2 regions of the Oscillibacter acetigenes genome follow, and region 1 is predicted to be linked to the other one. Evidence: a T-box and tRNA genes for the amino acid it is inferred to sense, from the RefSeq annotation. Region 1 holds a T-box; the other holds one or more tRNA genes.
The links. A T-box is a leader RNA that pairs with one kind of tRNA and senses whether it is charged. The one in region 1 lies ahead of tyrS (tyrosine--tRNA ligase), so its partner is inferred to be a tRNA-Tyr.

Region 1 (4,775 bases):
CGACAGGCCGCCGCTGAGGGTGTCCACCACCGCCTGCTCCCCCGGGTCCAGTCTGCCGAAAAAGCTGTCCCATAGCGACGCAGTAACAGCCGCCGCCGTGCCCACCAACAGCACTGCTGCCAGTACCGCCGCCATCCCCCGTTTCATCCACAAGCTCCGGTGCTGGACCGGCGGTCCGGCCTGCTCCGCCATCAGGGCGTCCGTCAGGGCGGACCTCCCCGCTTCCGTGAACTGTACCTGGTCCAACTCACTCTGATAAGCATTCCTATCCATAAGCGCCTCCCAGCATGTTCCGCAATTTTGCCTTGCCCCGGTAGAGATACGTGCTGACCTGACTGGCCGTGCAGCCCATCAACGTCCCGATCTCCGCCGGCTCGTATCCCTCGTAATACCGCAGGTACACCGCCTGGCGGTATCGCTCCGGCAGGGCCTGCACCGCCGCCAGCACAGGCCTCTCCCCCGGCTCCGGCAGATGGACCGCCGCGTGGGCCGCCGCCTCCAACGGCAGGCGCCGCCGGACCCAGGCGGATTTCTTCCAGTCCTTGCAGCAGTTGACGGCCACCCGGACCACCCAGGCCCGCTCCAGCCGCTCCTCCGCAAAGCGGCGGGGACTGGTCAGCAGCTTCAAAAGCACCGTCTGACAGATGTCCTGGGCGTCGTGGACGCTGCCCGTCCAGGTCCAGGCGATCCGCAGCACGGTGTCCGACCACCGCTCTACCAGTTCCTCCGCTTCCGGGCGGGTATATGTGATTTGTTCCGTACAATCAACTCCTTTGCCGGCGCCGTTCTGCTGATAAAACGAATGATGAGGCTGCCATCTGACAGGGACATACAAAAAGCCCGCCGGGAATATCCCGGCGGGCTGACCGAATGTCCGCTTACTGCTCTTCCAGCACGGCCTTGTGATAGACCTTCTTGCCCTTTTTGATGACCGCGCCCTCGCCGCAGCAGTCCTTGCAGCTGAACCTGGCCTCAATATCGGCCACCTTCTGGCCGCAGACCGTGACGCCGCCCTGCTGCACCAGCCGCCGGGCCTCGCCCTTGGAGGCAGCCAGGCCGCACTTTACCAGCAGGGTCAGAATGTCGATCTCTCCCTCGGCGGTGAAATCCTCCCGGCAGAGCTTGGTGCAGGGCATGTTGGCGCTGTCCCCGCCGCCGCCGAACAGGGCGCGGGCGGCCTCCTGGGCCTTGGCGGCCTCTTCCTCGCCGTGAACCAGCTTGGTCAGCTCGAAGGCCAGGATCTCCTTAGCGGTGTTCAGCTGACTGCCCTGCCAGGTATCCATCTCGTCGATCTGCTCCAGCGGCAGGAAGGTCAGCATCCGGATGCACTTGAGCACATCGGCATCTCCCACGTTCCGCCAGTACTGGTAGAAGTCGTAGGGAGAGGTCTTGTTGGGGTCCAGCCACACGGCGCCGCTGGCGGTCTTGCCCATCTTCTTGCCCTCGGAGTTCATCAGCAGCGTGATGGTCATGGCATAGGCGTCCTTGCCCAGCTTGCGCCGGATCAGCTCCGTGCCGCCCAGCATATTGCTCCACTGGTCGTCGCCGCCGAACTGCATGTTGCAGCCCACCGTCTGGAACATGTGGTAGAAATCATAGGACTGCATAATCATATAGTTAAATTCCAGGAAGCTCAGGCCCTTTTCCATCCGCTGCTTGTAGCACTCGGCCCGCAGCATGTTGTTGACGGAGAAGCAGGCGCCCACCTCCCGCAGCAGCTCGATATAGTTCAGCTTCAGCAGCCAGTCGGCGTTGTTCAGCATCAGGGCCTTGCCCTCGCCGAACTCGATAAACCGCTCCATCTGCTTCTTGAAGCAGTCGCAGTTGTGCTGGATGGTCTCCGGCGTCATCATGGAACGCATGTCCGTCCGGCCGGAGGGGTCGCCGATATAGCCGGTGCCGCCGCCGATCAGGGCGATAGGGCGGTTGCCCGCCATCTGCAGCCGCTTCATCAGGCACAGGGCCATGAAGTGGCCCACGTGCAGGCTGTCCGCCGTGGGGTCAAAGCCGATATAGAACGTGGCCTTGCCGTTGTTCACCAGCTCCCGGATCTCCTCCTCGTCCGTCACCTGGGCGATGAGCCCCCGGGCCTTCAGTTCCTCGTAGATCTGCATGATTTGTCTCTCCTTTTGTCCGTTTGTGAAATCTGGGACAGGTATCAAAAACGCCCTCTGTCCCCCAGGGGACAGAGGGCGAGAAGTTCTCGCGGTACCACCTCTGTTCGCGCCGCCCTCGCGGGCAGACGCCTCAGGCCGTGCGAACACACGGCGGCGCTGTAACGGGCGCTCCCGGAGCACGCCTACTGGGCCGAAGGCCGTTTGGGTGCCAGCTCCGCGGTGTATTCGCCGGGCCCTGCCCGCCTCTTTCCACCAGACCAGAGGCTCTCTTGGGGGCGGTCTTCCCGGGTACTGCTCCGCTTCATCACTGTAAGAGGTATTCTAGCCGATTTTTTACAGCTTGTCAACGGGTGGACGGCCTTTCTTTTTGCGGAAGAAATCGTATACACCCTTCTGGCAGTCGTCCTCATCCGCCTGTTCCAGCATCTGGCGGAGACGGCTCTCCGCCTCCTGAAGCGGGGCGCAGGCGCAGGGTGTCCGCCGCAGGATCTCCAGGACCTCATACATCTCGCCGCCGAGCCGCAGATAGAGGTACTTGTACCGGATGTTCTCCTCCGCTTTCTCCTTATAGAACTCCGCTTCCCGCCTGTATGCCTCCGCCGTCTCCAGATCGTCCATTCTGACACCTCCTTAAATTTTGTGTCTATATTCTAGTACGCTTTTTACATAGTAACTCGTTTTGTACTTAAAATCAACTTATATTCTACTGAAATGGAGTTTACTATGAAAAAGCCACGGGACAGTCATCTTGGATTTCGCATGGATAAGGAGACACATGACAAGCTGTTTTATATCGCGGAATATGAAGGACGAACAGGCAGCGGGCAGATTCTTTACCTGATCCGCCGCTGTATCACGGAGTTCGAGCAGGTCCACGGCAAAATCAATCTGGAGGAAGAACTCCGGGACTGAAGGAGCCCCCTCCCGGTCCGGCGCGGTTTTCTGCGCCGGGCTTGATTTTCGCGCCCGCGGCCGCTATGATAGGATACAGATATTTTTCAGAAGTGAGGTGCCCTATGCCCCAGGATCCCAGACAGCGGGACGGCTGCCAATTCACCGCACAGAACATCACAGCGGCCCAGGAGAAGAATCCCTTTGCCAAGATCTCCGACATCGTCTATGAACTGCTGGAGAAGGCCATCTTCTCCTCCGCCATCCCGCCGGGGAGCAAGCTGAACATCTCCAAGCTGGCGGAGCAGATGGGGGTCAGCACCTCCCCGGTGACCCGGGCGGTGGAGCGGCTGGAGGAAAACGGCCTGGTGACCGCCGTCCGCAGCAGCGACAGCAAATACCGCAGCTACTTCGTCTTTGACCTCAGCAGCGAGTCCCTGGAGGACCTGTTCGTGGCCCGGCGGGCCATCGAAGGAGAGGCGGCCTTCCTCTGCGCACAGAAGCGGACTCTGATTGACCTGCCCAGGCTCCAGAAGCTGGCGGACCAGTTCCAGTCCGCCTGGCAGGACTTTGCGAAGGATCTGGATACCGCCCCCACCGCCTCCGAGCGGGCCAAGATCGACCTGGAGTTCCACCACCAGCTGGTGCTGACCACAGAGAACGAGTATCTCATCGACATGTTCGAAACCCTCCAGGGCACCCTTCACTACCTGTCTATCCGCTCCTGCGAGTTCGTTGCCACGGAACAGAAAAAGGACAATCTGATCGTCATGGGCTCCCAGCACGTGGCTATCTGCTCCGCCATCGGCCTGGGGCTGCCGGAGCTGGCTCGCTCCGCCATGGAGCGGCACATCGATTTCTGCTGCAGCCGCTGCCTCATCAACCGCACCTTTCACGCCGCCGGATCCCGCTGACGGCGGAACGAAAGCGCCCCAGGGCAAAGCCCTGGGGCGCTTTCGTTTATAGGAGTGTCGATTTCAGCAAAGTTATTTCTGGGCCGCCAGCTTCTCGTACTGGGCGTACCGGGCGGCGCACTGCTCCTCCGCCTCGGCGAAGAGCTGCTCGGCGATCTGAGGGAAGGTGCGGGTCAGGCCGGAGAACCGGACCTCGCCCATCATGAACTCCCGCAGCTTGCCGTTGGGGGCCTTGCTGTCCAGCTGGAAGGGGTTCTTCCCCTCCGCCGCCAGCTCAGGGCTGTACCGGAACAGGGGCCAGTAGCCGCACTCCACCGCCAGCTTCTGCTCCGCCTGGCTCACCTTCATGCTCTTGGCGATGCCGTGGTTGATGCAGGGGGCGTAAGCGATGACGAGGGACGGGCCCTTGTGGGCCTCGGCCTCCTTCAGGGCCTTCACCACGTGGGCGGGGTTGGCGCCCATGGACACCTGGGCCACATAGACATGGCCGTAGTTCATGGCAATCATGCCCAGGTCCTTCTTGGGGGTCTTTTTGCCGCTGGCGGCGAACTGAGCCACCGCACCGATGGGCGTGGCCTTGGAGGCTTGGCCGCCGGTATTGGCGTACAGCTCGTTGTCCACCACCAGGATGTTCACGTCGATGCCGGAGGCCAGCACGTGGTCCAAGCCGCCGTAGCCGATGTCATAGGCCCAGCCGTCGCCGCCGTACATCCACATGGTCTTTTTCACCAGCTGGTCGGCGTTGTCCCGCAGGAACCGCACGTCGGCGCTGGAGTCGGCGGTCTGGTTCAGGGCGGCGATCAGGGCGTCGGACACGGCCCGGGTCTTGTCGCCGTCGTCGCCGTCTTGCAGC
Region 2 (4,775 bases), on a different contig from region 1:
TGACAGCACTATGACAGGAGGATCACTATGAATCGTGTGGCATTGGTCACTGGGGCTTCCCGGGGGATCGGGAGAGCGATTGCGGCAGAGCTGGCGGAGGCGGGACATGCTGTCTGTATCAATTACCTGACGCACCGGCAGGAGGCGGAGACGCTGGCAGAAAAAATCCGGAACCATGGTGGAAATGCCATTGCAGTTCAGGCGGATGTGGCGGACCGGGCGGCTGTGGAGACGATGGTTCGCACTGCGGAAGCGGAGCTGGGACCCGTGAGCCTGCTGGTGAACAACGCCGGCATTGCGGGGCAGATCCAATTTCAGGATATCACAGATGCCCAGTGGAATCGCTATCTGGGCGTGAACCTGGGCGGCGCCCGGAACACCATCCAGGCAGTACTGCCCCACATGCTCCATGAGAAGGCGGGCTGCATCGTCAACATCTCATCCATCTGGGGACTGCGGGGAGCCTCCTGCGAGGTGGCGTATGCCTGCACCAAAGCCGCTCTCGTGGGGCTGACCCGGTCCCTGGCGCTGGAGCTGGCGCCCTCCCACATCCGGGTCAACTGCGTGGCTCCCGGCGTCATCAACACCGACATGGTTCAGGTTCTGGGACAGGAGACCCTGCGGGATCTGGCGGAGCAGACGCCTCTGGGACGGCTGGGGACGCCGGAGGACGTGGCCCACGCCGTTGCCTTTCTGGCCTCCGACAAGGCATCCTTCCTCACGGGGCAAATCCTCGCCGCCGACGGCGGGTTCATCGTTTGAAGACTGCCGAACAAGAGAGCCGGGCGCCGCATAGGCGGCGCCCGGCTCTCCGTTACGTCCGCCCCGGCAGCGGCAGCGCGTGGAGGATCACCCGGCCGAAGCAGGCGAGCGTCCGGCCGCTGCCGGCGGTGAGTACCACGTCCGCATCGGCCCGCGCCCGGTTTAGGGAGAAAAGATACACCGTTCCGGCGGGATCCTTGTAATACTGCTTGCAGAAGATATCCCCGTCCACGCAGAAGATCCCCACGTCCCCGGCCTTCAGGGGATCGCGATTCACATAGACCACGGAGCCGTCCGGGATGTAGGGGACCATGGAGTCCCCCTGGATACGCACAGCAAACTCTGCGGCCTGAGGCACGCCGTCTGTGACCTGGAGGTAGTCGAAATCCTCGCCGAACACTGGCGCCGCATAACCGGCCGCCGCAGGGGTCCGGTACAGGGGAATGACCCGGGGCTCCTGCTCCGGGGCTGCGGATTCCTGCTGACAGGCCCGCAGCGCCTCCACCATCGTCTGGACGCTCTCCCGCCCCAGGGGAGAGAGGGAGCGATACTGCTCCAGCAGCTGCCGCTCCCGCTCAGTCAGGACGTCCGCGCCGCGGCGAAAGCTGTCCTGAAACAAGGTGTTGGGGTCCGTCTCCAGACAGTCGAACAGCCGGAGCATCATCTCCTCCTTAGGGAAGCTGACACCGGTCTCGTAGTTGCTGACAGTGGACGGTGTGACGCCCAGCCGATCCGCCAGCTGGGGGCGGGAGAGAGCCAGCTCCTCCCGACGGGCTTTGATCCGGTCTCCAAATGCCATGGATCCCATCCTTTCCGATGTTCTTGACAGTATCCTATCGGATTTCAAGGAAGCTGTCAATCCAATTTTACAAGAAACTTGTAAAATTATACTTGACTTTCAAAAAAACTTGTGCTACTGTATAGCTGTAAACAAGATACTTGTAAAATAAATAAAAATTTACAAGTATCTTGTTTATCAAAATGAAAAAAGCGCCCGCGATTGCAGGCACCTTTTTGGTGGGGGAAGGTGGATTCGAACCACCGAAGCCGAAGGCAACAGATTTACAGTCTGCCCCATTTGACCGCTCTGGAATTCCCCCATATTAAAACTGGAGCTGGTGGACGGATTCGAACCCCCGACCTGCTGATTACAAATCAGCTGCTCTACCAGCTGAGCTACACCAGCAGTTCCAACAGCAGAATTTATCTTACCAGATAAGCGCCTGTTTGTCAACAGAAAATTTTTGCTTTTCCACCCGTTTTTTTCATTTTGCCGGCGGGGCACATGAGACTTGCCGGGATCTGTATACAGGAAAGGAGCATCGCATTTGGAAACAAAGGAACATACCCGCCGACGGCGGACGCTGCGCTGCTCGCTCTGCGGGCTGGAGATCACAGAGGGAGAGGACTACTGGTACTGCAACGGCAGCAGCGTATGTGGGGCCTGCCTCCCGGTGTTCGCCCGGGCGGAGCTGGCTCCCTTCCGCCAGGTGCGGGGAAGGGAGGCGGCGCCATGACGCTGCTGGAGATGTCCGCCCTCTACGCGGAGAGCGCGGCCGCCCTGCGGCGGCGGATCGGCGAGCTGCGGCAGGCGGCGCGGGAGCTGAAGGACGAGGAGGACCGCCGCCTTCTGCGGCGGCGGATCACAGAGCTGACGCCGCTGCTGCAGGAGACCCGGGAGCTGGCGGCGCTGACGGCCCATTATTACGACAGGAGCTATCACAGACATGAGAGATACACGCTTTGACGCCCGCAGCAGCGAGTGGATCGGGGACATGACCGTCTGGCTGCGGGACCATGCGGAGGATAACAGTGAGCAGCTGGAGCGGCTGCGGCGCGGCCTGCGCCGGGCCCGGGAGCAGGAGCTGACGCCCCGGCAGCGGGAGATGGTGTTCCTCTATTACGACCGGGGACTGAAAATGTCCCAGATTGCTCAAAAGCTGGGGGTGAACCGCTCCACCGTCTCCCGCACGGTGAAGCGGGCTAAACAGCGGCTGTACCGCTGCCTGCGGTACGCCCTGTAATTTTCCCTCTTGAGGTTTTGCGGGATACACCGTATAATCGGTATCAAAGAGGGACCATGGATATCCGCAGAAGGGAGCTGCACTCCCAAGGGAGGTTTTACCCATGCTGTACACTACCCTGCACAACCGAATCCTGCGGCTGGTGCTCGCCGTGCTGGGCGAGCTGATCGCGGCCGCGGCGCTGAATCTCTTCATTGTCCCCCTGAGCCTGTACACCGGCGGCCTGCTGGGCTTCTGCCAACTGGTGCGAACGCTGCTGCAGGACTTCCTGGGCGTGAGCTTCGGGGCCTACGACATCGCAGGCGTCCTCTATTTTCTGCTGAACATCCCGCTGCTCATGATCGGGTATCGGAACCTGGGCAGGGGACTGGCGGTGCGGACCATCATCTGTACGGTATCCTACTCTGTTTTTTACAGCATCATTCCCATTCCCACGCAGCCCATTGTGGACGATTATCTGACGGCCTGCCTGCTGGGCGGCATCCTCACCGGGATCGGCAGCGGAATCGTCCTCACCTGCGGCGGCAGCGGCGGCGGACTGGACGTGCTGGGACTCATCATGAGCAAGCGGGACAGTGCTTTTACGGTGGGTAAATTTGCGCTGGGCTTCAATGCCCTGCTTTATACGGCCATCCTGATCCTGTTTGACCCGGAGGTCGCCATTTACTCCGTGATTTACAACTTCGCAAACTCCATGATCCTGGACAGGATGCACCAGCAGAATGTTACCGTTCAGGCTCTGATTTTCACGCGGGAGGACGAGAGCGTCCTGGCGGACTTCATTATCAAACAGCTGGGGCGGAGCGTGACCTACTGGGACGGCGTGGGCGCCTACACCAAGGACGATGTCCGTGTGTTGTGCGTGTGCCTCTCCAAATATGAGATCGAGGAGCTGCTCCACATGGTGCACTCTGTGGACCCCCACGCGTTTTTGACTGTGCAGGAGGGCGTCCGGGTATTCGGCAACTTTCCGCGGAAGCTGGGATGAGGAGAGGAGGATCGCCATGAACGGACCCATTGCTGTATTGGCCGGCACACCGGTGGACACCCGGATGGGCGTGGCATATCTGGAGGAACGGGGGCTGCCGGGCGTGCCGTTTCCCCTCTCCCGGGGACCCAGGGAGCAGACTGCCTTTCAGCACGCCCCGGCAGCGGACAAGCGCCGCCAGGCCCTGGCGGTGCTGAGGGGCGCCATGGCCCAGGGCTGTCGGCGGGCTTTCGTCTACTGCAACTCCCTGTCTGCGGCAGTGGATTTCCCGGGGCTTGCGGAGGAGACGGGGATGCGGATCGTGACGCCGCTGGACGTGTACCGGCGGCTGGCGCTCCGCTACCGGGCGCTGGGAGTCATCGCCGCCAACGCCCAGGGACTCTCCGGCATCGAGAAGGTATTGCTGGAGGCCAATCCCGCCCTGGATCTGCTGGGGGCCTGTGCGCTGCCGGTGGTGCTGGCCGTGGAGGCGGGGATGCCGCCGGAGGAGCTGGTGGAACGCTACCGTCTGGCGGCGCTGGCAGCGTGGTTTGCCGACGGCGGGATGGAGGCGCTGGTGCTGGGCTGCACGCACTTCCCCTATTTTAAGGAGGCCCTGGCGGCCCGGACAAGGCTGCCGCTGGTGGACCCGGCGGAGGAGATGCTCCGCCTGCTGACCCAATGAAGAAAGCGGACCGTGGTTTTCCACGGTCCGCTCTATTTGGCGTGGGAAAGATCACCGACGGCGCCGGGAGCGGTGCGCCGGCCGGGGTCTGCGGGGAGCGCGGCGGCGCTTTGCCAGCCGCTCCCGGCGGCGGTCCAGGGCCGTGGTGCAGCGGTCAAAGCACCACTCCAGGCCCATCTGGATGGGCACCACCAGCAGCACCAGCACGATCAGCACCAGCCAGGCTGCAAAGGACAGGGAGGAGAGAGAGAAGAACGCCCCATAGAACACCACCGCCACGAACATGGCCGCACTCATGGCCACCAGCAGCACCAGCCGCTTGGCATCCAGGGGTCGG

Region 2: it encodes a tRNA-Tyr, which carries the amino acid that the T-box ahead of tyrS (tyrosine--tRNA ligase) is inferred to sense. The anticodon was not compared.

Annotation. Positions count from the first base shown of each region.
Region 1 covers NZ_JAOQKG010000003.1:26,819-31,593, reverse strand. The annotation lists gene OCV80_RS06825 (hypothetical protein) at 1-273, opposite strand, end outside; gene OCV80_RS06820 (RNA polymerase sigma factor) at 266-721, opposite strand; gene tyrS (tyrosine--tRNA ligase) at 879-2,114, opposite strand; T-box leader at 2,186-2,431, opposite strand; gene OCV80_RS06810 (hypothetical protein) at 2,451-2,735, opposite strand; gene OCV80_RS06805 (hypothetical protein) at 2,841-3,029, shown strand; gene OCV80_RS06800 (GntR family transcriptional regulator) at 3,134-3,922, shown strand; gene nifJ (pyruvate:ferredoxin (flavodoxin) oxidoreductase) at 3,995-4,775, opposite strand, start outside.
Region 2 covers NZ_JAOQKG010000001.1:151,617-156,391, forward strand. The annotation lists gene ymfI (elongation factor P 5-aminopentanone reductase) at 28-762, shown strand; gene OCV80_RS00755 (XRE family transcriptional regulator) at 815-1,561, opposite strand; tRNA gene OCV80_RS00760 (tRNA-Tyr) at 1,778-1,862, opposite strand; tRNA gene OCV80_RS00765 (tRNA-Thr) at 1,873-1,948, opposite strand; gene OCV80_RS00770 (hypothetical protein) at 2,091-2,279, shown strand; gene OCV80_RS00775 (hypothetical protein) at 2,276-2,509, shown strand; gene OCV80_RS00780 (sigma-70 family RNA polymerase sigma factor) at 2,490-2,786, shown strand; gene OCV80_RS00785 (YitT family protein) at 2,890-3,774, shown strand; gene OCV80_RS00790 (aspartate/glutamate racemase family protein) at 3,791-4,438, shown strand; gene OCV80_RS00795 (cation-translocating P-type ATPase) at 4,490-4,775, opposite strand, start outside.